4 regions of the Paenibacillus sp. DCT19 genome follow, and region 1 is predicted to be linked to each of the others. Evidence: riboswitches for the same ligand, from Rfam matches in the RefSeq annotation. Region 1 holds a riboswitch; each other region holds the start of a gene.
What was found. A riboswitch is a leader RNA that binds a small molecule or an ion and turns the genes downstream of it on or off. The one in region 1 is predicted to bind thiamine pyrophosphate.
Positions count from the first base shown of each region.

Region 2: another riboswitch for thiamine pyrophosphate. It lies ahead of DMB88_RS02125 (ABC transporter substrate-binding protein); the one in region 1 lies ahead of thiM (hydroxyethylthiazole kinase).
Region 3: another riboswitch for thiamine pyrophosphate. It lies ahead of DMB88_RS16535 (NUDIX hydrolase); the one in region 1 lies ahead of thiM (hydroxyethylthiazole kinase).
Region 4: another riboswitch for thiamine pyrophosphate. It lies ahead of DMB88_RS13405 (hypothetical protein); the one in region 1 lies ahead of thiM (hydroxyethylthiazole kinase).

Region 1 is NZ_CP029639.1:1,034,494-1,040,275, reverse strand. Features, by position in the region: gene DMB88_RS04610 (copper amine oxidase N-terminal domain-containing protein) at 1-171, shown strand, start outside; gene DMB88_RS04605 (pectate lyase) at 264-932, opposite strand; gene DMB88_RS04600 (radical SAM/SPASM domain-containing protein) at 1,280-2,155, opposite strand; TPP riboswitch at 2,432-2,532, shown strand; gene thiM (hydroxyethylthiazole kinase) at 2,759-3,583, shown strand; gene thiD (bifunctional hydroxymethylpyrimidine kinase/phosphomethylpyrimidine kinase) at 3,574-4,383, shown strand; gene thiE (thiamine phosphate synthase) at 4,383-5,048, shown strand; gene DMB88_RS04580 (dipeptidase) at 5,494-5,782, shown strand, end outside.
Region 2 is NZ_CP029639.1:457,305-463,086, forward strand. Features, by position in the region: gene DMB88_RS02105 (TatD family hydrolase) at 1-65, opposite strand, end outside; gene DMB88_RS02110 (ABC transporter ATP-binding protein) at 213-1,136, opposite strand; gene DMB88_RS02115 (ABC transporter permease) at 1,179-1,937, opposite strand; gene DMB88_RS02120 (thiamine-binding protein) at 1,937-2,230, opposite strand; gene DMB88_RS02125 (ABC transporter substrate-binding protein) at 2,454-3,494, opposite strand; TPP riboswitch at 3,708-3,819, opposite strand; gene DMB88_RS02130 (VOC family protein) at 3,978-4,364, opposite strand; gene DMB88_RS02135 (DUF2798 domain-containing protein) at 4,592-5,074, shown strand; gene DMB88_RS02140 (hypothetical protein) at 5,204-5,782, shown strand, end outside.
Region 3 is NZ_CP029639.1:3,618,032-3,623,813, reverse strand. Features, by position in the region: gene DMB88_RS16555 (oxidoreductase) at 1-123, shown strand, start outside; gene DMB88_RS16550 (hypothetical protein) at 149-544, shown strand; gene DMB88_RS16545 (TetR/AcrR family transcriptional regulator) at 623-1,303, shown strand; gene DMB88_RS16540 (SDR family oxidoreductase) at 1,344-2,177, shown strand; TPP riboswitch at 2,295-2,405, shown strand; gene DMB88_RS16535 (NUDIX hydrolase) at 2,480-2,908, shown strand; gene DMB88_RS16530 (LysR family transcriptional regulator) at 3,242-4,177, opposite strand; gene DMB88_RS16525 (glucose PTS transporter subunit IIA) at 4,390-5,782, shown strand, end outside.
Region 4 is NZ_CP029639.1:2,939,475-2,945,256, reverse strand. Features, by position in the region: gene DMB88_RS13435 (ThiF family adenylyltransferase) at 1-1,036, opposite strand, end outside; partial or broken gene DMB88_RS13430 (thiazole synthase) at 1,033-1,799, opposite strand; gene thiS (sulfur carrier protein ThiS) at 1,803-2,006, opposite strand; gene DMB88_RS32010 (NAD(P)/FAD-dependent oxidoreductase) at 1,945-2,286, opposite strand; gene DMB88_RS13415 (NAD(P)/FAD-dependent oxidoreductase) at 2,214-3,233, opposite strand; gene DMB88_RS13410 (thiamine phosphate synthase) at 3,282-3,665, opposite strand; gene DMB88_RS13405 (hypothetical protein) at 3,683-3,904, opposite strand; TPP riboswitch at 4,123-4,231, opposite strand; partial or broken gene abc-f (ribosomal protection-like ABC-F family protein) at 4,308-5,782, opposite strand, start outside.

The DNA of each region.
Region 1 (5,782 bases):
GAAGCTGGAACACGCCCTTCATTAGCTGGTAAAACGATCGTGTCATTCCAGTACTCACTCATGGCCGAGGAAACCTCTTATACGGTCACCAACAAAGCCGGCTCGGTAGCTGAAGGGGCGGCTGTACCATCCAAAGGAAGTATCTTTGTTAACGCACCGGATGAAAAGTAGAAGTAGGAGCCTTATGGACATGCATGCTACCTCATCTAGCTGAAACTATAGGAAAAGGCATCCCACAGGATGCCTTTTATCTGTTCGCTACATTAATACTGCGTATTCCCTGATTGACTTGTATTGCCTGACGAGAACCCTTTGAACAATGTAGGCACCTTCGAATATCTGGTGTTCGTAATTTTCCCCTTCGTACTGCCGCTGTCTGTTCGCAAAATGGAATCCTTCACATTGGAAATGTTCGAATTATCTACATTCATGGTCACAGCATACGAGGTGCCTCCATTTTGACGAACAAGCTTGCCAATATCATCTGCTCTGAAATTTTTGATGTTAATGGTTCCGGATGCATTCATCTGAAATACTTTGTCATAGGCTTTGTAGGCTGCTCCGCCCGTGATGTTTACCGTTCCTGATGATTTCAAGGTCAATGCATCCTCTCCAACATCCTTCCAAGTGACATTCTCAATGTTACAGCTACCATAACAGTGCACGCCATCAGCTGCTGGCGCTTCAATGACCACGTTCTTCAATGTGGCGCCTGCCTCAAGGCGAAAGATAGGCTTTTGATTTTCTTTTTGACTGCCATCACCAAGTGTATTCGGATCGGCAGCGACGCTTTTCCCTTTTCCATCATACGTCTTGCCCTTCTCTACAACGATGGTTGTCTTCACAATCTCGGGAGCAGCAGAAGCAGGAATTGCACCAAATACGGAAGCGACCAGACCAACCGACAATAACACCGTTAACAATTTTTTCATCGAAAACGTCCTCCTCTATTCATATGGATTGGAAGCGCATAAGCTTACGCTTGTCCTCACGGTTCCCCAGATGTGCACCTCTGCTTGGAACGTATCCTGATCCTACCAAATAAGGAATGTAACGAGAATAATCATTAGATGATATGTCTTGGTATTCGCCTTGGAGCCTTCCTTATCAGCACATTACGTACGCTGGCTTATCCGGGCAGTATGCTATTCTGAACTTCAAATATGCTCTATTTAGGCAGATAAACACATGAATATTGTACAAAACAGCAAAAAATCACGCCATCTGTAACCAGATAACGTGATCTTAAGTCTTTATTTGTGATGACTAACGATGCATCCTATGCACCAAACCGCTGGCGATACCCGCACTTGCGGCACAACTCTTCCACGGCCTGCCTCTTCGAGAATCCATAAAATAAGTTATTGGCCCGTTCCCCGTCAACGATCTCCGAGAATGACTTCTCATGTACGTTGCCTAAGTTAATTACACCTTCGCCATCCAGGCAACACGGTACAACCGTGCCATCCACCAATACGGCGGCCTGACTACGAAGTGCATGACAGAAGCCTTTACCGTCATCCTCGGGTGCATCAAGGCTTGGCCACTGAAATTCATGATCCTGATTGAGGTATACATTCGGAGCAATTTTGACTCCGCTACCCGGCACGACCTTTTCTTCAATCCGAAAATCCAAGTCGAACTCCCGCTCTAACACCTCAAGCGTTTCGCGATTTCGGTTCATCTGGGCATTCGTAAAATTATCCTGTGTCAGGTTCCAGAGTCGGAACGAAATGATGACATTATGTTTCACTGCTTCACGAGCAAAGGTCAATATGTTATTCAAATATCCTTCGCGGTCTGTCGAGCCTTCATGTCCGTCGAAGCTGTGCAAGGAGAAGTTCATCTGACGTAACGCTGGCTTGCCAAGAAGCTTATGCTGCGTCTTGGGCAGTAGCGTACCATTGGTCGTGATGTTGACCTTGAATCCTTTCTCATGTGCAGAATCTAGCAACAGATCGATTTTGGGATGCAGTAACGGCTCACCTTTGACATGAAGATATATGTGTTTGGTATGTGGCTTAATCTGATCCAGTATATTGTTAAAGACGTCAGGGTCAATGAAATTTTTGGCACGCTTGGTCTGTGGACAGAAGCTGCACGCCAAGTTACAGATGCTTGTAATTTCGATGTAGACTTTCTTGAATGTTTTCAACTCGGATCCCCATTCTTCTCCGGAGGGAGAGCGTCCCACCTTCATTTCGTGATATAACGATAACACTTTCACCATTGCGTGATCTAAGTGTTCTTTTGGAACAACCTCTATTATATCGGGTTGGGAAGTAGGGAACAACAACGTTTCGTATCAGATTCCTGTTGCTATGTCGAAGCATAAACTTGGATCATCCCTTCTTTACATCCGGCTTGCATGTGATATATGCTGGAGCTATAAATACCTGTTCAAAAACGGTTATAACTGAATATAGTTGAACAATTGCACTGGGGGAGCCTAACGGCTGAGACGAATGAACTTTCGGACCCTTTGAACCTGATCTGGATCATACCAGCGGAGGGAAGTGGAGCGGCCTTTCAATAAACTTCATGCGTTTCATCATGCAGAACATGTAAGATGAAATACACTTGCGAATTGAAAATACAGCCCCACTCATTTCTCCGGAAATGGGCGGGGCTTTTTGCATTTTTTAGGATGAAAAATGAGTCATCGCAGATCAGAATATAGCATTTCTCGCCGCTTGCCTACATGTAATTCTGGGAAAATGCCAGTGAGTTATGAAAATGAATTTAAGGAGGAAAACAGATGTCTTACTTGGAACGTATACGCACTCAAAATCCGTTAGTGCACAATATCACCAACATTGTGGTAGCTCCCTTTGTAGCCAATGGCTTGCTTGCACTTGGAGCATCACCTTTTATGGCTTATGCACACGAGGAGGTTGCCGATGTTGCGAAAATGTCCGGCGCGGTCGTCCTCAACATTGGCACACTTAATAAAGATGTTGTGCAGTCCATCCTGCTCGCTGGTATATCCGCCAACGCCCATCAAGTCCCTGTCGTGCTTGATCCTGTTGGCGCTGGTGCCACATCCTATCGCTCCGAGCAGGTTCAGATGCTCGTTCGTGAGCTACGTCTCACGATCTTGCGTGGCAATGTGGCAGAAGTCGCCAATGTTATTGGTGAGCACTGGAATAGCAAAGGTGTAGATGCTGGACAAGGTGAAGGAGATCGAATCGGAATAGCTGAGCGTGCAGCTCAAAAGTTAAACTGTATCGTTGTGATCACAGGTCGCGAAGATGTCATTACGAATGGACATCTGACCTATCTCGTGAGCAACGGTCACGTCCTCTTAACCCAAGTTACCGGTGCGGGATGTCTGCTCAGTGCTGTAATTGGCGCATTTGCAGCTGTGGCGACTGATGACAAGGAGCGTCTGGATAGCGTGGTAGAAGCTCTCGCCTTCTACGGCGTTGCTGCTGAGATTGCTGCAGATCGTACGGAAAGCCAGGGCCCTGGCAGTTTCCAGATCGAGCTATTGAATCAGCTCGACCTAGTATCCCCATCTGTACTACAGCAACGTGCTCTTATTCGCCACATCCATGGAGGTGAAGATACACCATGCGTATAGCTCAGGCTCTAACAATCGCTGGATCGGACAATGGCGGCGGTGCTGGAATTCAAGCCGATCTCAAAACCTTTCAGGAACTTGATGTATACGGCATGACCGTTATTACTGCCATTGCGGCGCAGAATACAACAGGAGTTCAGGGTGTTTTTCCTATTTCGTATGAAGGCATAGCCCAACAGCTTGATTCGACCGGCGACGACTTCAAGCCAAATGCGGTAAAAACAGGCATGCTCTACAGTACCGAAATTATTCAATTGGTAGCCGAGAAATGGCGCCATTATGAATGGTCTAATCTGGTCATTGATCCCGTTATGGTAGCCAAGGGCGGCGCACCGCTGCTTCAGCAGCAGGCTATTCAGACACTGATTACGGAGCTGATCCCGCATGCACAGATCACCACGCCAAACATCCCTGAAGCCGAACTGCTGACAGGCATGTCCATTCGAAATGTAAGTGAACGGGAAGAAGCAGCCCGACGCCTTGTGCAGATGGGCTCAACGTATGCCCTGATCAAAGGCGGCCATGATACGGGCGGCATGATTGTCGATGTACTCTATGATGGGCAGTCCTTTCACTATCTGGAGAATATTCGTATAGTGACCCCTCATACCCACGGAACGGGCTGTACGTATTCTGCCGCCATTACAGCTGAACTGGCGAAGGGTTCGTCCGTTCTGGCTGCCGTCACGACTGCGCGAGCATTCATTCAGGCAGCCATTGAGGATGAGCTCGGCATTGGCGCTGGGCATGGGCCGACGAATCATTTTGCGTATCAGCGCAGGCAGCGGGGTGAGCGGTGATGCCTAAGCTGAATGCAGACGCGGTGCGACGCGCAATGCAGGTGTATTTGGTGATGGGCAGCGTGAATACCACGCAAGACCCTGTGGAGGTGCTGCGCCAGGCGATTGCTGGCGGCATTACGCTGTTCCAGTTCCGGGAAAAAGGAACTGGTGCCCTGATTGGCGAAGCCCGCCTGGCTCTTGCATGGCGGCTTCGCGAGGTGTGCAGCCAGCACGGGATACCGTTCATCGTGAACGATGATGTGGAGCTGGCTGTAGCTGTGGAGGCCGACGGCGTGCATGTCGGCCAAGATGATGCGGACGCGGCGCTTGTACGCGCCCGCATTGGAGCTGGGCGGATGCTTGGCGTATCCGCCCACTCTGCGTCGGAAGCCCGCCGTGCGGTGCAGGCGGGCGCCGACTATCTTGGCGTCGGGCCAATGTACCCGACGCGATCCAAAGCGGATGCCCATGCTGTGCTGGGCTCCGCAGGGATCTTGGAACTGCGCGCCGCAGGCATCGCAGTTCCGGTGGTGGGTATCGGCGGCATTACGCCCGATACCACGGCCGCCGTGATGGCGGCTGGAGCCGACGGCGTAGCCGTCATCTCCGCCATTGCGGGCGCGGCCGACGTGCGCGCAGCGGCTGCGCGGTTCGCTGCGGCGGTGGGTGGGATGCTGGCGTAGCCAAGCACCCCTGCACCGCGGCAACCCCGCCGGGCGCTTGGATTATGCGCCAGCTAGAGACCTCACTGCTTTTCTTATTACTTTGCCATATAGATTATTTTGATAGTGATATAGGAACTATTGATTGCTCGATGAATTGTGTAGAGACAAGCTCAATGATAGAATCGTTACATCTCAAAACAAAGTTAACAAATAAGAATAGTGTGTAATAAAAACTATACTAATTTCGCATATTTACCCTGGCTGAGCAGTAGCGACATGTACTATATGAATGATTCGGTACGGTCTACTCAGCGCATTCGGCCACCGCAGGCATCACGATGCCGCGTGTTCCTATGTGAATCTAATAACTTCCATTACAGCGAAACGAAGTATACCACTTACATAACTCAAGCCAGTAATCCCTGTTACAGTTTGCCAAATTGAATAAAGGAGTCTATTACACATGAATGTCATCGATCTGCACTGTGATGCCCTGTTTCGGATCTGGAGAGCTGGAGGTAAGCTAGCCTTCGATCACACCGACAGCCTAGAAGCAAGCAAACCACGACTCATTGCTGGTCAAGTGAAAGTTCAAGGTTTTGCTATTTTTGTCCCGCCTAATCTCAAGGATTCTGCTAAATTTGAAGCGGCCTTAGATCAAGTGCATTATTTCTATACGGAAATTCTGGACAAAAATCCAGAGATCATTCACATTACTGACTGGTCACAGATTCGTAATCTACGTGATGGAG
Region 2 (5,782 bases), 580 kb from region 1:
GTTGTTGTATATTGATCCAAGTGGATATGGGCATCAATTAACGGTGCTATAGCACGAGTATTCATAGTTCCCTCCTTATGATTAATGGTTTAACTATTCATGGTACGCAGTATATTCTATGTCGGATCACCCATATTAGGCGAAAAAATACATTTTTACACGGCTCGCTTACCGCTCTGATGAACTCACTACAATAGCTCTAAAAACCCGCGCTATATAGATAGGCGGGCTTTGTGCTGTTCTTCTCTCATCCACTGTGAAATTTGGCGTTTGCGTTCAAGAAAGGCAGAATCCTCCGTCACCGATTCACGTCGTGGACGATCAAATGGAACAATAACCTCTTGCAGCACGGTTGCTGGGCGATTGGATAGAACATACACCCGATCCGCTAGCAGAAGAGCTTCCTCAATGTTGTGTGTAATGAATAACACTGAGCGGCGGTTCTGTTCCCAGATCTCCAGCAGCCAGCGCTGCATATCACTGCGGGTCAAGGCATCAAGCGCACTGAAAGGCTCATCAAGCAGCATAAGCTCTTGTGGACTGAGTAACGCACGTAGGAAAGCAACACGCTGCTGCATCCCTCCTGAGAGCATATGTGGATAAGCACGCTCGAAGCCAGCTAGACCAACACTCGCCAACCATTTGCGTGCTTCAGCAATCGCTTCTGTTAGGGGTGGAGCTGTCTTCGATACTTCGCCTGCTAACACCACATTATCTTCAATGGTTCGCCAAGGCAGGAGAGCGGGTTGTTGCGGCATGTAACTGATTTTGCCACGTTGTCCGGTAACGTCATGCCCTTGCATGAGAATTCGTCCAGCCTGCGGCTTGAGCAAACCGCCGATGATATGAAAAAGGGTGCTTTTGCCACAGCCGGATGGGCCAACAATGGCTACAAATTCGCCTTGTCCCACCGTTAGGGACAGATTATCCAATACAGATAATGTTTTGCGCCGCTCGCGATATGAAGCATGAACCTGCGTAACCTCAAGTGCTGGAGAGACTTGAGTAGTCCCTTTTGTTACTGATGTAGAATCGGGCGGTTGCAGGGTTGTCTGTGTCGTTATATTTTCATTGGTTACGTGTTTATTCGTTGGGTTATCGGAAAGGTAATCGTGTTTGTTCCGTTCGTCTCTCATCCCGGTTTCACATCCTTGCCACATGGTTTTCCAGTGTCAGTATTAACGTTTTTGTGGTCGCCAGCGCACGAGCAGCTTCTCTAGTAGCGCGATCAGCAGGAAGAGCAGTAGACTGAGCGCCACAATAATCATGATGGCTACAAATAGTCGATCTGTTCGATATGCAGACTTCTGTAACATCATATAGTATCCGATGCCCTTATCTGCTCCGATCCATTCTGCAATAATGGCACCCATCACACTATATGTAGCGGCTATTTTGATTCCAGAGAAGACTGAGGGCAGCGCGTGCGGAAGCTCCAGTTTCCAGAACAGCTGTCCACGTTTGGCGCCAGCCATACGCATATAGTTCATCATCATGGCATCTGTACGGGTTAATCCATCCATGGCGGCTACGGCAACAGGGAAGAAGCAGACCAGAATGATGGTAATTAATTTGGGCAGTAATCCGAATCCGAACCAGATCAGCAAAAGCGGTGCTAGCGCGATGGTCGGGATGTTCTGGCTTAGGATAAGCAACGGATAGAGCGCGGACTTTAGAAATGGGATCAAGTGAAGCACCATGGCAATCAGCAGTCCCACCAACGTTCCTGCGGCGAATCCGATGAGTGTTAACTGGATCGTCGCCCATGCATGCATACCAAGCCGATCCGCCTGTGAAGCTGCTTCACGAGCGATGTCCGAAGGGGCAGGCAGCATCCATTTTTCAATGTGAAATAGCGAGACCGCTCCTTGCCATATCGCAATAAAGAGAATAACCGCCACAAGGGGCGGCCATACGCTTTTGAAATAGGAGTGCATCAGCGATATTTCTCCGTAAGTTTATCCATGCTGAAGCCGGCACCGCCGCTATGGGCGATTTTGATCTGGGAGATGATGCTAGGGCTACCGGCGTCCACAAGTGCTTCATGCATTTTGCGAACGACGTCTAGCAGCTCCTCCAGCTCACCTTCCATCGTTGTTTCTAGAGGATTGACCTGATATTTCACACCCGATTGTTGAATGACTTCAATAGCGCGATCCACATACGGATATGAATCCTCACCATTTGGCGTCTTCGGGATGACTTGAATACTGAGTAACGTGCTTGCCATGGAGTTCACGGCTCCTTTCGAAATATATAAAATGAACGAACAACTGTTACACTTGCCACTTCGATGACAGAATAACCTTCCAATCGCTGTTATCCCCAGATTTTTTTGATTCCCTTTCTCTAAAGGGAAAATCCGGTGATAAAGGCGACCGCTTCGCTTTTTCACGTTATTTCTGTCCTCTCCGTTCTCGTGTAAATATTATGTTCATTTTATATGAGAGATTTTATTGGGGTAAAAAGTCGTTCGTATATGCCTTGCTCACATCGATCTGTTCATCCAGCAGTTTCTTGCTGAACATCCAGTCCGTATAGTTCTGCCATACTTCCTGTTTCTGTTCGCCCCAGCGTGGTGCATCATCTGTGTATTTCGGGCTTAACCACTTCTGGCTTGCTATTACAAGATCCTTATCCAGATCCGGTACGGCTTTGATCAGAATATTAGCGGCGTCTTCGGGATGATCAATCGCATACTGATACCCTTCGGATGTAGCTTTCATGAACGCTTTAACCAGTTCAGGATCGTTCTGAATCGTGGTTTCATTCGTTACCAATACAGGCGTGTAATAATCGAGTGCTTCGGAGTAGTCTTTGACATACAACATGTCGATCGGCTCTCCGCGAAGCTCAGCCTCAATCCCAGTCCACGCATAGAAGATCCAGGCAAAATCAATATCTCGTTTCACGGCAGTGAAGAAGTCCGCGTCGCCCATGTTAATGTTTTTCACTTTGGACACGTCAGCGCCTTCGCCCTCCATAATGGATTGCATGACTGCTTCCTCCACTGGGGAGCCCCAGCCTCCATAGGTTTTACCTTCGAAGTCTTTCGGGGATTTAATGTTCCGATCCGTCGGTGCTGCAAATCCAGATGTATTATGCTGAATAACCGCAGCAATGGAGACGAGCGGTACACCTTGGGTACGCGCCTGAGTTACACTTTCCTGATAACTTACACCAAAAGGTACTTCATTCGAAGCGACCATCGTGTCAGCGCCGCCCGCACCAGGCTGCACAATCTCCACGTTTAAACCCTCGGCTTCGTAGAATCCTTGATCTACTGCTGCATATAAGCCGGTATGGTTCGTATTCGGTGTCCAGTCCAGTACAACTTTAACGTCTCGGAGTGCTACGTTATCACCTTCACTGCTGTTCTCGGTGTTGGTACCTCCGTTAGATTGGGCAGGGCCAGCTTCCTTGCTTCCGCAAGCCGTGATTGCAATCAAGGTTACGCATAGGAGCAACAAGCCGATCATTTTACGCCATCTCATCTTCATTCTCTCCTTCATGTGGTCCGCCTAAATGGCGAGGGTTCTCCTTGGCTTCATATCCAAGCATCGTGCATAAATCAGCAGAATTATACCGGCTATGATCTGGATGTCTTTTTTATGTAATGAGATATGCAAAAGAACATAAAAAAAGCGCCCCGGATTCCGGGACGCGTGCAGGCGTTAGAGAAGTAGCGCGCAGCGATATAGCTGGGCCTATTCGATATACTCCGATTCCTACGCTGGCATGATCCAGATCAGGTCTAAGGGTTAGTATCTTGTGGGATACACTCTCAGCCGGCCAATTCCGACTCCCCTGGGAAACTATGAAGTTAAGGGTATTACTAGGTGTAATTATAGGGCAGTGGGCAGAACGTGTCCAGTCATGAACTGGAATATCGGATGATGGATCTCACGAAGTGGATGTAAAGCAATCATAGATGCTGTCTGTGCGCCAATCGGGATCATGGATAGATCGGTTTACCTTTAACGCTGAAAGAATTCAATCCATTCCTTCTCTGGGCCATAGATGAAGAAGTAACGATAACCGTTCGGTAATGTGATAATCTCCCCATCGATAAATTCGGCGTCCGTCGCTTGTATACGCTGATATTCAGCATCAAGATCCTCCACGTGAATCGCAAAATGATGCACAGTTCCTTCGGAGGGAAGTTTGTCGCTATATCCCTGAATCAGTTCAATTTCAGTTTCATCACTGCCATTGAATCCGAGGAAAGCAAGTTGGATCACACCATTGGTATGGGTAACGCGGTCTTTCAGCTCAAGCCCAACGATCTCGGTATAGAAGCAAAGCGTCGTCTCTAGATCACGGACAGCGATACCGATGTGGTCGATACGTTTTTGAAAGCTCATTGTATAGTAATCCTCCTAACTGATTCGTGAATATGGTTTACATTTTAAGGAGTATGATAGGGGTATAAATCCGGGTTGTCAAATAGGAAAAAAGAGTTTATCTAGATGAAATGTTCTATATTTCAACATAAACATATAGGTATCTTATTAATGTTCACAAAGTGTTCACTTATGTGACCCTATTCCTCATCTCTATAATTGTCCAAGTAGAAGAAAGGATGAGAGAATTGCCAACAACCAAGAAAGAACATACGTATTTTGGATTGATGATGTGCACAGGAATGGTCGTTGTTATGATGACTTTCAATTTACTGTACAACGGACTAATGGGGAGCATGTCTCTACTTGAAATCCTATTTCAATTCGTCCTGTGTTTTATTGTAGCTTTTGTGGTGGAAAGCTTTATCGTTGGGCCGGTGGCTCAGAAAATTGCCTTTGCGTTGCTATTCAACAAATCGAATAAGGTGATCGGCGTTTTGATGATTTCAGTGTGCATGGTCGTGGGCATGGTGTTGATGATGTCGATGTATGGGATGCTTACGGCGTATCTTGCCAATCAATTGAACGGAAAGCCTCTCGTAGAAACGTATCTTCACACCATACTCCGGAACTTTAGCCTGGCGCTACCGTTACAGTTGCTCATCATTGGGCCGCTTGTTCGATATGTATTCGGTAAATTCATAAAAGCTAAAGGGAACGTAACCCCTTAGTTAATACAGAAGCCTAATTGACTTTGTGATTCCATATGTTCATTGAGTGTAGAGACAGAATGAATCCTGTATTAATTGGAAAATAGAGGAGAAAAGTGTTAATATTTTTGCCATCAAGAATTTTAACAGGTGGTGAAGAAACTGAAGCAAATATTACTGATTATTGTAGCCCTGTTGTTGATTACTGGGTGTAGAGATCAACAGGATGGAGAAGAATACGTTAACACTTCTTCTGATTCTAGTACCAGTTTTACTCAACTGGATAGCGAATCAGAAATCAAAGCTGAAAATTTGCAAGAGCTAGTGGCTGTGGGTCTGGAGAAGAGATTAAACAGGGAAGAAAATTCTGAAAATATCACTATTGATGTCCCTTACGATGAAGGAAGTTCTATCTTTGCAACATACTATCTCAACCAAGAGCCGGTAACAGAGGTGGGGATGATACAAGCTGTAAAGCATGAGAACGAATATATATTGCAAAATATAGATCTTAGCCCTATAGATAAACAGGCACCCTTTTGGTTAGCTAAATTTGTAGGCACGACGATGGATGGAAAGAGTAATTTTAGGGTCAACTACGGTTACATTAATGATCCTTCGATAAACGAAATTCGAATTCAATACTCCAACGTCACAATGCACGGCATGTCAATGGATGATCGCAAGACATTTCTGGATGTAACAACAGATGAGAAGATGATCGAGACA
Region 3 (5,782 bases), 2.6 Mb from region 1:
GCCGTGACGGTAAGAAGACCGAAAACACGTTATCTGGTAGGATTTATGGCAAAACCGATGGTATTTATGAAAAATGTATTTGGAGATCGTGCTTACGACAGAATTATTAAAATGTTTGGATAATTTAAAATAGAGGAGTGTGTCTAACATGTCTACATTTGATTCGAAATTACCAAAAACAACAACGTATTGGAAAGAAGACGGGATTTTCTTTATCAAACACACAAACTTCATGCTGAATATGGATGAAATACATGCGATTGGAGAATTGTTAAAAGACGCTCATCGAGATAAAAACACAACGGCAATCGTCATTAACAATCGTGAAGCAAAAGGAGCCTGGACTCAGGAAGCCAATCAGGTATGGATGGAAGTCACAGCGGAATTTGATTATATTATGCCCAAAAAAGTCGCAACATTAACCAATGATGCAATTGCTACGATGCAAATTAACCGGCTGACCAGAAGCCATGGAGCGGAGAAAATGTCACGAGCATTTTGTAATGATTATGATGAATCGGTAAAAGCATTTTTCAAGGAGTAAACGACAGACCATTCTGCTTGGATTGTAACTCCAGATCGATGAGCAATCTAAAAAGAATCGAATGGAGTGATTGGTATTATGGCTAAACGAGCAATGACACCAGAAGCCAAAGCATTAAAAGCTAAAGCTATTATGGATCAGGCTGCTGAACTTATTTTGACCTCCGAGTACGAAAAAATAAAAATGTCAGATATCGCTAAAAGAATGGGGATGTCCAACGGAATTTTATTTGTTTATTTCAAAACAAAGGAAGCGTTATTCTTCAGTCTGTTATGCAGAGAGTATGAGAAGCGACTTGCGTCATTAACTGAATTGGTGAAAGAAGTGTCCATTCACAGCTTCGCTGATTTTAAACACCTGTTGATGACTGAACTCAAAGAACTGATTGAGGATAATGGTCTATACATCAAATTGGAATCGATGAGAACTGCTGTTTTTGAAAAAAATGTAGATGCTGAAACCATGCTGAATCATAAACTGAATCTGTACACGTTAATGTCCGAACTTGTGACTATGATTTGTGCAGAAAATGCAGTAACACCCGATGATGTCATGGAAATTCTTCAAGCCGAAGCATCCATCATCACAGGTTGCAAGCTATCAGCCACATTACCCGAAGAGGTCATGGAGATAATCAAGCAGAACGGTCTGGATGGACTTCAACGCAACTTCAACGAGGATGTTCTGAAAACGATGAGTTGTTATCTGGACGGATACCATATGAATTACATCTCTAAAATGAATAAAGACACACAATGAGCAAGCAGAGTATAAAAAACTAAAATGGAGGCGTTATTATATGAAAACATGGTTTATTACAGGAACATCGAGTGGTTTTGGACGTAGTCTTACAGAGTTGTTGTTGGAACGTGGTGATCGTGTGGCAGCTACGGTTCGCAAAGAAAATGCGCTACATGACTTAAAAGATCGCTATGGAGATCAATTATGGGTGGCTACGTTGGATGTAACCGACACTCCGGCCATTAAAAACGTGGTTAATCAAGCTTTTGAGGAACTAGGACAAATTGATGTTGTGGTCAACAATGCAGGATATGGGCTGTTTGGAGCAGCCGAGGAAGTAAGTGATGAACAAATTATTCATCAGTTCAATACCAATGTTATCGGGTCTATCCAGGTGATTCGTGCAGCATTACCACACCTTCGTGCTCAAGGGGGAGGCCGAATCTTCCAACTTTCCAGTATGGGTGGTCAAGTTGCGTTCCCGGCTCTAAGTATCTATCATGCAACCAAGTGGGCTATGGAAGGATTTATCGAATCTCTCGTTCAGGAAGTAGCTTCGTTTAATATACAAGCAACGCTTGTTGAACCGGGCAGTGCACGAACTAACTTTGGTGGCAGCAGTATGATGGCAGGTGTGCCTATGAGTGAATATGAAAATACGCCTGTAGGCTATATTCGCCAAATGTCACAAGAGGCGGGCGATAACCAATTCCCTGGTGATCCGGTAAAAATGGCACAGGCGATCATTAATGCAGCTGATTCCGAGGAAACTACTCTTCGTCTAACACTGGGGAGTGATGCCTATGAATTGGTTTCTAAAAGTTTGGCTTCACGTTTGGCTGCGCTAGAGGAGCAGAAGGAGGTAGCTCTTTCAACAGATTTTGAAAATTGAATCGAAAATATAGCGGCACTTGGTCGATCTGCTAAAAGTCGTGTAACTAATCGGTAGGTTAGCGTAGCATTCGTTGATTATCTTCATCGAGTTGTAGTAAACTCATTTAATGTAAAATAAAATATATGCGGGAGCTTGTGGGATCAGGCTGAGAGTACGACTAAACCGTCGTAGACCGAAAATACCTGTTGGGTAATGCCATCGTAGGGAAGCACATTTTGCGCTTATTTGTCATGTTAACGTGCGCTGTACTTGCTCCTGCAGGTACAGCGTTTTTATTTATTTGAAAGGAGATCGGTATTTTGAAAAGAATCGATGTAGCATATGCCTTAATCACTGATCAAACAAACACTAAAATCTTAATGGTTCAAAATAGAGATGGAGGCCGATGGACACTTCCTGGAGGAGCAGTGGAAAAAAATGAAACGTTTGAAGAAGCGGCCATTAGGGAGGCTAAAGAAGAGACTGGACTAGACATAAGATTAATAGGTGTAGTTGCATTAAATGAATATCAAGTTGAAAAGGAATCAGAGCACATTGTTTATGTTACGTTTAGATCCTCGATAATAGGCGGAAAGGAAAAAATTAATAGGCCAGATGAAATAATGAAAATATCGTGGATCGATGTTGAACAGGCCGATAGTTTGATGCCTTACTATCATCAGAATGGACTTAGCGAGATAGTAAGAAACAACGTTCACGTATCATACATTGATGAAGGGAAATTCTAACTAAACGAGTTAAGCTAACGGGAAACGATAGTTCAATACTACAAAGAAAGCAGCGGATCAACTCGATCTGCTGCTTTTGTTCAACTAACGGGCAGGAACGTAGCGCTAATTCAATAAATTAACAGGCAGGTTAGTTCAAAAAACATGAAAGTTGCAAAAATAACATGATCGGCTGTTGTGCAATAAGATGTCATCTTTCAGAGATAGTACTATGTACCTCAAGTAGGATGACTGGAGTCACTGCACTGACATATTGATAATTAATTCGGTGAACATAATCAGTGTTGTATTTGTTATCGGATTTAGATGTTAATTCAACTTATATTAAACAAATTAATTAATTAGGTTCTGAACCTTTTCATAATTTTTGATAAGTACAGTTAAACCTTCGTTTTGCTCCAGTTCACTAACGATTTCATCAACAAAAATTTGAATCGCCTCTTGAATATCCGGTTTCAAATATTGATTGATGAGGAGATAAATCATTCTCTGTGGCGGAGGGTTATCAAACAAAGAATACGTGATAGATGGATTTAATTTCATGAGTTTATTTGCGAGACTCATGGGAATAATGGACCAATTATTTACTTCGTCAAAATAACTTAACAGCATTGATGCAGTGCCTAAAATGATCTTTTTTCTTTTTGAGTATGGAAAATAACGGTTATGCCAAAGAGTGAATTTTTCTGACCAAGTTAAGTAAATTTCGTCTTCTGATTTCAGGTCTCTATTATCAAGGGTTTGAGCGTATAAAGAATATTGGTTATACACCAATACCATATCCTCTTGATACAAAGGGACAAATTTAACACTTGGATAATTATAGAGACCTGACACAATACCGATATCACAAATTTGTTTATCAACCATAGGGTGTATTTTGCTTGAATGATTAGTTTGTATGTTTAAAACAATATGGTCATGATTCTTCATCATCTTTTTATAAACTTCAACGAACATAAAGCTGTTGATCATATCTACTGCACTAACTCGTAATTCAGTATAGTTTTCAAAACTATTCAGATTTTGTGCTTCCTGCCAAAGAACAGACCATTGTTTTGCAATGGATAAGAAGTTTTGCCCTTGGGGAGTTAAAGTAAGTGACTTGATTCCTTTCTGTCGATAAAAAAGCTTTGTTCCTAATTTACCCTCCAACTGTTGAATTCTGTTTGTTGCAGTACTTTGACTGATATACAGGGACTGAGATCCTCTCAGAATGCTTCCATGTTCGACGACAGCTAGAAAAGTTTCAATTTCCTCATGATTCATAAATCAATTTCCCCTTTGAATTAAATATCCAATTAATCGATATTTTATATTACAAATATCGGTTTTACAATCTTCTATAGGACTTTTATAATGAAAGCGTAATCAGACAGGGCCTGATGATTATATTTAAATTTTATACCAATTGCTTTATTGGTTTTGCTTAATTAACATGCATTTTAAACATCATGGATTATACGAAAAGGGGAACCTTTATGGATTTCAAAAAAATCACAGATGAAATCGTTCAAAAAAGTGGTGGAGAAGAGAATATTGTTTCTTTATCACATTGTATGACCCGTCTACGTTTTATCGTGAAAGATGAGAAGAAACCTGATCTGGAAGGACTCAAATCGATTGACGGTGTGATTTCGGCAGTATTCGGTGCCGGGCAACTTCAAGTCATCATGGGTAAGAATTTGTTACCTGCTTATGACATGATCATGAAAAAATACCGCTTTTCTGGTGAGGAAGGCGGCTCTATGCCAGAAAAAGAGAAGAAGCCAAGAACGATTAAAAGCCTTCTTCTTGATCTGATAAATTTCATTGCAGGTTCCGTGAGCCCGATGATTACCGGGTTGATTGCAGGTGGAATGCTGAAGCTTATGCTTATGATCATCGTAATGATTTTACCTTCATTCGACAAAACTGAGTCCTATTCATTAATCAATTTTCTAGCTGATGTTCCGTTTTACTTTATGCCTATTTTTGTAGCATACGGGGCTTCAAGAAAACTTGGTTCAAATCCGATTTATGCCATTTTTGTTGCTTGTGTATTAGTATATCCCGGGTTTGTAGCATTGGTGGAAAATGGAGGAACAACTCATATCTTTGGTTTGCCTGTTTTACTGATCAAATATTCAAGCACTATGATTCCTGCGTTACTTTCTACTGTAGCTGTTTATTATCTTGAAAAATTTTTCAACAAGATTATTCCAGGTATTTTAAAATCGGTTTTGGTTGGTATGTTGACGGTTTTAACAGCGTCTATTTTAACTTTTGTTGTGTTTGGACCTTTCGGTAACTTGATTGGCAACATTGTTGTTGGTGGATTTTTATGGACACAAGGAACTATTGGTCCTGTTGTTGTTGGTTTGTTAGCGGCCCTCTTGCCGTTCTTGGTAATGACTGGTACACATACTGTAATTGCTCCTTTTATGGTACAGAGTTTCGCGAATCCAGGGTATGATCCGTATTTCAAACCGGCGTTGATTCTTCATGCAATGGCAGAAGGAGGGGCTGCTATCGGGGTAGGTCTCCGTGCTAAGAGCAAAACTCTGCGTTCAGAGGCTTTGGCAATTGGATTTGGATCTATTTTTGCAGGAATTACAGAACCAGCTATTTACGGTATTGCTTTGAAATACAAAAAACCGCTTATTGGAGTCATGGCTGGTGGGGCTGTGGGTGGTATTGTTGCAGGTTTATTTGGAGCACGAGCATACATCATGGGTAAAACAACCATTTTAGCAATGCCAATTTTCCAAGAAACGCTGATCACTATGCTTATAGCCTGTATCGTGGCAATCGTTGTTTCGGCTATTGTGGCATTCATCTTAGGTATCGATGAAGGTGAGCAGCTGAAACAGCAAAATAATGTTACGTCCACCC
Region 4 (5,782 bases), 1.9 Mb from region 1:
GATGTACAAGTGTTCGTGCTTCTGCCGTATCTTTCGTTCCATGCACAAGAATACGCCCGTCCTGGAAAATAACCATGCGTTGTGCTCCCGTTGTGAACGAAACTAGGAAGGGATTGGCCTCAACTTGACCTTCATTAAGTCCACGTAAACGCTCAGCTGTACGCTCTAGATCAAGTTTCGTTGGGCGTGCAGTGCGAATCTGTACTGTATCTCTGCCGCATAATACGTCCGTCTTCTCCAAATTCGAAGCAGAGAGATATGGATATGTAGCTGTTTCGCCACAGGAAGCACATTGCTGCTTTTTGGCACCATCCACGTTAATCGAAATATATTCATTACGCCATAGATCAAAGGATAATAACTTTCGTCTTAATGCCTCTGGATGACCACTTAACCATTTCAGCGCTTCGGCTGTCTGATTCGCTGTTACCATCTGGACAGCCTGAGGAATAATTCCAGAAGTATCACAAGTATCGCCACCAAGCGGAACCTCTCCTAGCAGACAATTCAAACAAGGTGTCTCACCTGGTACAAATGTATACGTAATCCCATAACTGCCGACACATCCGCCATAGATCCACGGGATACGATATTTCTGGCACATATCATTGATCAATAATCTGGTATCAAAATTATCTGTTGCATCCATAATTAGATCAACATGTGGGATCAGAGTCTCTAGCTCATCTGCCCTTACATCCATCACGATTCCCTCAACTGTAACAGTTGAATTAATCGCTCTGAGATGTTTTTGTGCCGCAATCGCTTTGGGCATTCTCTCCAATGCATCCTGTTCAATATATAATTGCTGTCGTTGCAGGTTACTCCACTCTACATAGTCCCGATCTACAATCGTGACATGCCCTACACCAGAACGTACCAGTGTCTCCGCAATTCCAGTGCCGAGTGCACCTGCACCAACGATCAAAACTTTACCGTTACTTAGTTTGCGCTGTCCTTCCTTGCCAAGGGGAGCATAACGCTCTTGTCTGGAGTATCGATCTCCTTGGTCAGGTGAACACGTCTCATTCATCATGTATGAATCATTCCTTCCGCCGGACTACTCGCTGCTGCATAACGCTTTACCGGAATCATTCCTGCCTCATATGCCAGCCTTCCTGCCTCCACTCCGAGTCTCATGGCCTTGGCCATATCCACAGGGTAACCGGATCCAGACACGGCTGTATTCAACAACACAGCGTCTGCCCCATTTCCATCGCACGAGCAGCATCACTGGGTGAACGAAGTCCAGCATCTACAACCACAGGTACAACTGCCTGTTCAATAATAACCTCAAGGTTGTATGGATTAATGATTCCCTTGCCTGATCCAATTGGTGAAGCCCCAGGCATAACAGCGTGTACACCAAGTAACTGGAGTCGTTTGGCTAAGATAACATCATCAGAAATATAAGGAAGAACCGTAAAGCCCTTATGTAGCAGCATCTCACAGGCTTTATACGTTTCAATCGGGTCTGGTAACAATGTAATTCCATCGCCGATTACTTCTACTTTTATCATATCACAAAGTCCGGAAGCACGGGCGAGTTCAGCAATTCGAACAGCCTCTTCCGCGGTAGAAGCGCCCGCTGTGTTAGGCAGCAAGGTATAGCGATCAAGATCTACCCTATCGAGAAAGTGCTTTTTGTTACGCTCCTCAAGATTAAGACGTCTCACGGCAAACGTAAGCACCTCTGTGCCTGAGGCTTCAATGGCCTGAGACTGTACCTCTAAATCGTCAAACTTACCTGTACCCAACAATAATCTAGACTGAAAGACATGCTCACCAATTTTCAACATCACTTAGCCCCCTCCTACAAAATGTACAATTTCGACCCGATCCCCATCTTTTAAATGGGTCGTCTCATGATGTTCGCGAGTAAGAATCTGGCGATTCAACTCAACAACGACAGTTTTCACATGAAGATCGAATGAGTGCAGCAGTTTATCTACACGGTTCAAGCGGTCTTCTATCTCCATCCGTTGACCATTGACGATAATATTCAATGCAGGATCCCCTTTTATTGAAGCGTTCTGGACGACAACCTTGCACATTCAGCTCCTCTGAAGATTTACCTCCAATAAAATCTGCTAGTAGGCTACCCGTTACAGCACTTAACAGGATTCCATTGCGATGATGTCCAAAGGCTGCATATAAACCAGGCATGCTCTCACATGCGCCGAGGTATGGTAATCCATCGGGTGTTGAAGGCCTTACTCCGGCCCATGCCCGTACAAACTGAGCTTCTGCAATGCCAGGTACCCAGCTGGCAGCACGTTCAAGCAGTTTTTGTAACCCGGCAGCTGAAACATGTAGATCAGATTCCCCTGTAAAACGGTCGCACCAATCCATACTTCTCCATTGGCCTTAGGTACGATATAAATGTCCTCTGCGTATACCGTTTTGTCTGGGGCAAGTTGTCCAGAATGATCTGAGAACTGCACTGCTGCAATTTCGCCTTTGACCGGCATAGTCGGCAATTGAAGCCCAGCCTGCTTCATTAACACTTCCCCTTGCAAACCATTAGCAACAATGACATTGCGACATGTCATCGTTCCAATTGAAGTTTCCACGCCTTGTACTCCGTTTGCATCCACTCGAAGATTAACATGATGCACGCCTTCAATAATCCGTGCTCCGAGTGCCTGAGCTGATTTTGCATAAGCTTGAGTCAAATTAACAGGTAGAACGTCACATTCCAGCGGTCGATAGTAGGCACCATAAATATTTTTGCTTAACCATGGAGCCTTTTGTTGTGCCTTGATAACATCCCACCAAATTTCAGACGTGATTGATCGTGGTGCTGTAGCAGTGGAATCGCTGTTTAAATCTTTTTCCAAACGCACAGGAGTAATAAAACCATTTTGTTGAAACCCAATATGCATCCCACTCAGGGAGCTCAGTTGTTCGCACTGCTCATGCAGAAGTTGTCTGCTCATGGTTGCCAAGTTCGCCATCATAGGTGAAGAAAAATGCTCACTATCTGCTGCAATCATTCCAGCCGCTGCACAAGATGCACCCTCTGCAATCCGCGCACGTTCAAGCAGAAGAACATCTTGTCCTCGTGCTGCAAGCTCATAAGCAATTGCACAACCAATCACGCCCCCACCAATCACAATTGTTTCTGCATGAAGCTTTCCGTGGATTCCAGCATTGGTTCTACTGCGAGACAATGTTTTACGTAAATCTCGGTTAATGCTTCGTCTCCGAACTCTCGCTCCATCGTTCACCATCTCATCTCCTTGCTCAAGATTAACCTTCCGATTCTACGATCGCCTGTCTTAGTACACGAATCGCATGCTTTGGATTCTCACTCGCCCAGATATGTGATATGACAGCAATGCCTCTTGCTCCAGCTCTGCGAAGGTCACGAACGTGCTCAACCCAATGCCACCGATTGCAATTACTGGAATAGTTACATTAGTGCACACTTCAGCTAGCTGCTTCAGCCCTCTAGGCTGAATATCTGGTTTGCTATTGGAGTCATAGATATGACCGAAAAAAACATAGTCTACACCCCGTTGCTCAGCAGCCTTGGCTTCAGCTACAGAATGAACGGATACACCGATGCGAATCCGTTTTCGAATGTCACTAATAGATAACGCGCTTTTAGAGAAATCTTCCTGACCCCAATGCACACCTGCCAACCCTTCACCTTGACCCACTTCATGCACACCATTAATCACAATCCGATCAGACGGAACGCCTGATTGATGCAGTTGGTTTGCCCACTCCTACGCTGTTTAGGTGGCTGTTGTTTTTCTCGAATATGAATATAGTCGACCCATGGCCATATATCCTTCGATACACTTACAAAGTTGTGCAAATTCCCTACGCCTTGAGAGATAACATGCAGCTCAAAAGAAGCTGTGACATTGGAGTCATGTTCTTCAGTAATTACCAAAAGATAACCTCCTCTCTTAAACAATGACATAACAAAAAGGCCACTCCCGTAGGGGAGTGGCTGCGAAATATATGCTTTGATTCGTTTAATAAGTGTTGAACAACACACAGAGGTTCTATTCATGCAATGAATACCCCATTGCAAAATCTCATAGAAACAACATGCTGTTCTCTTAGCTACAGGCATTCTCTCATTCATGCTGAGTGCTGTTCCTAATAAACGAAAACGCGCCACTTCCCTACGCTGGTATGATCCAGATCAGGTGCAAAGGGTCCGGAATCGCATTCTTCCATCTCAGCCGCATCGTGCGGCCCCCTAGTGTTGATATGAAGTTGTAGCCTATATTACCATAGAGTCCTTTTTTTGTCACCGAGGATTTCAGATTCCCGTTTGACTACGTAGACTAATTTTGCTCAGACCAAGCTTCAACATCCCAGGTCTTCGTAACCCAATCCTCGTAGAAATCAGGTTCGTGAGATACGAGAAGCACTGTGCCCTTGAATTCTTGCAGGGCGCGCTTCAGTTCAGCTTTGGCTGTTACATCAAGGTGATTGGTCGGCTCATCAAACAAAATCCAGTTGCTTTCGCGCATTAACAATTTGCACAAGCGCACTTTCGCTTGTTCTCCACCACTGAGCATGTTAAGCGGACGAGTAATATGTTCGTTTTTTAATCCACAACGTGCCAGATGTCCCCTAACCTCATTCTGCGTCAGATGCGAAAATTCATTCCATACATCCTCGATTGGAGTGATATTCCCCGCTCGTACCTCCTGCTCAAAATAAGCGGTTTCCAGATAATCTCCCAAAAATGTTTTGCCACTGATTGGCGGAATTTTACCAGAATCGTTTTGAGTAGTGTGGATTTACCCACACCGTTACAACCCACGATGGCGATCTTTTCGCCACGTTCAATGGTCATTGTCATTTTAGGTAATAAGGCATGAGAATATCCAATTTCAAAATCAACGCCCTCAAACACCGTTTTACTGCTGGCACGAGCATCTTTGAATTTGAAAGTAGGTTTGGCTGCCTCATCCGGACGATCAATCCGTTCAATTTTGCCCAATTGCTTCTCACGGCTCTTCGCACGACCTGATGTAGATGCACGTGCTTTATTCCGCTGGATGAAGTCTTCCTGCTTTTTGATATACTCCTGTTGCTTCTCATAAGCATCAATATGCTGAGCCTTCTGCATATCTGCCATCTCAAGAAACTTGTTGTAGTTCGCAGCATATCTTGTCAACTTGGCAAATTCCAAGTGATAGATCACGTTAACTACTTCATTCATGAACTCTGTATCATGGGAGATCAAGATAAAAGCATACGGGTAATCCTTCAAATACCGGGTCAGCCATTCGATATGCTCTACATCCAGGTAGTTCGTAGGTTCATCCAGCAGAAGCGCTGTCGGCTTCTCCAAGAGAAGCTTAGCCAGAAGTACCTTGGTACGCTGACCCCCACTAAGTGAAGCAACGTCACGATCAAGCCCGATAACGGACAGCCCCAGACCATTTGCCATCTCTTCTACCTTTACATCGATCAAATAAAAATCGCCCTGCTCCAACTGCTCTTGGATGTCGCCCATTTCCTCAAGCAACTGTTCCAATTGCTCAGGGTCAGCATCGGCCATCTGATCGGTAATTGCCATCATTTCTTTTTCCAACTCAAGCAGTGGCAAGAATGCATCCTTCAGCACATCCCGGATCGTTTTACCTGGCGTAAGCTTGGTATGCTGATCCAAATATCCATAACGAACTTTAGGTGTCCATTCTACTTTCCCACTATCTTTAAGCAATTTCCCAGTCAAAATATTCATTAGCGTGGATTTGCCTACACCATTTGCTCCAACAAGACCTACTCGCTCACCTGACAGTAA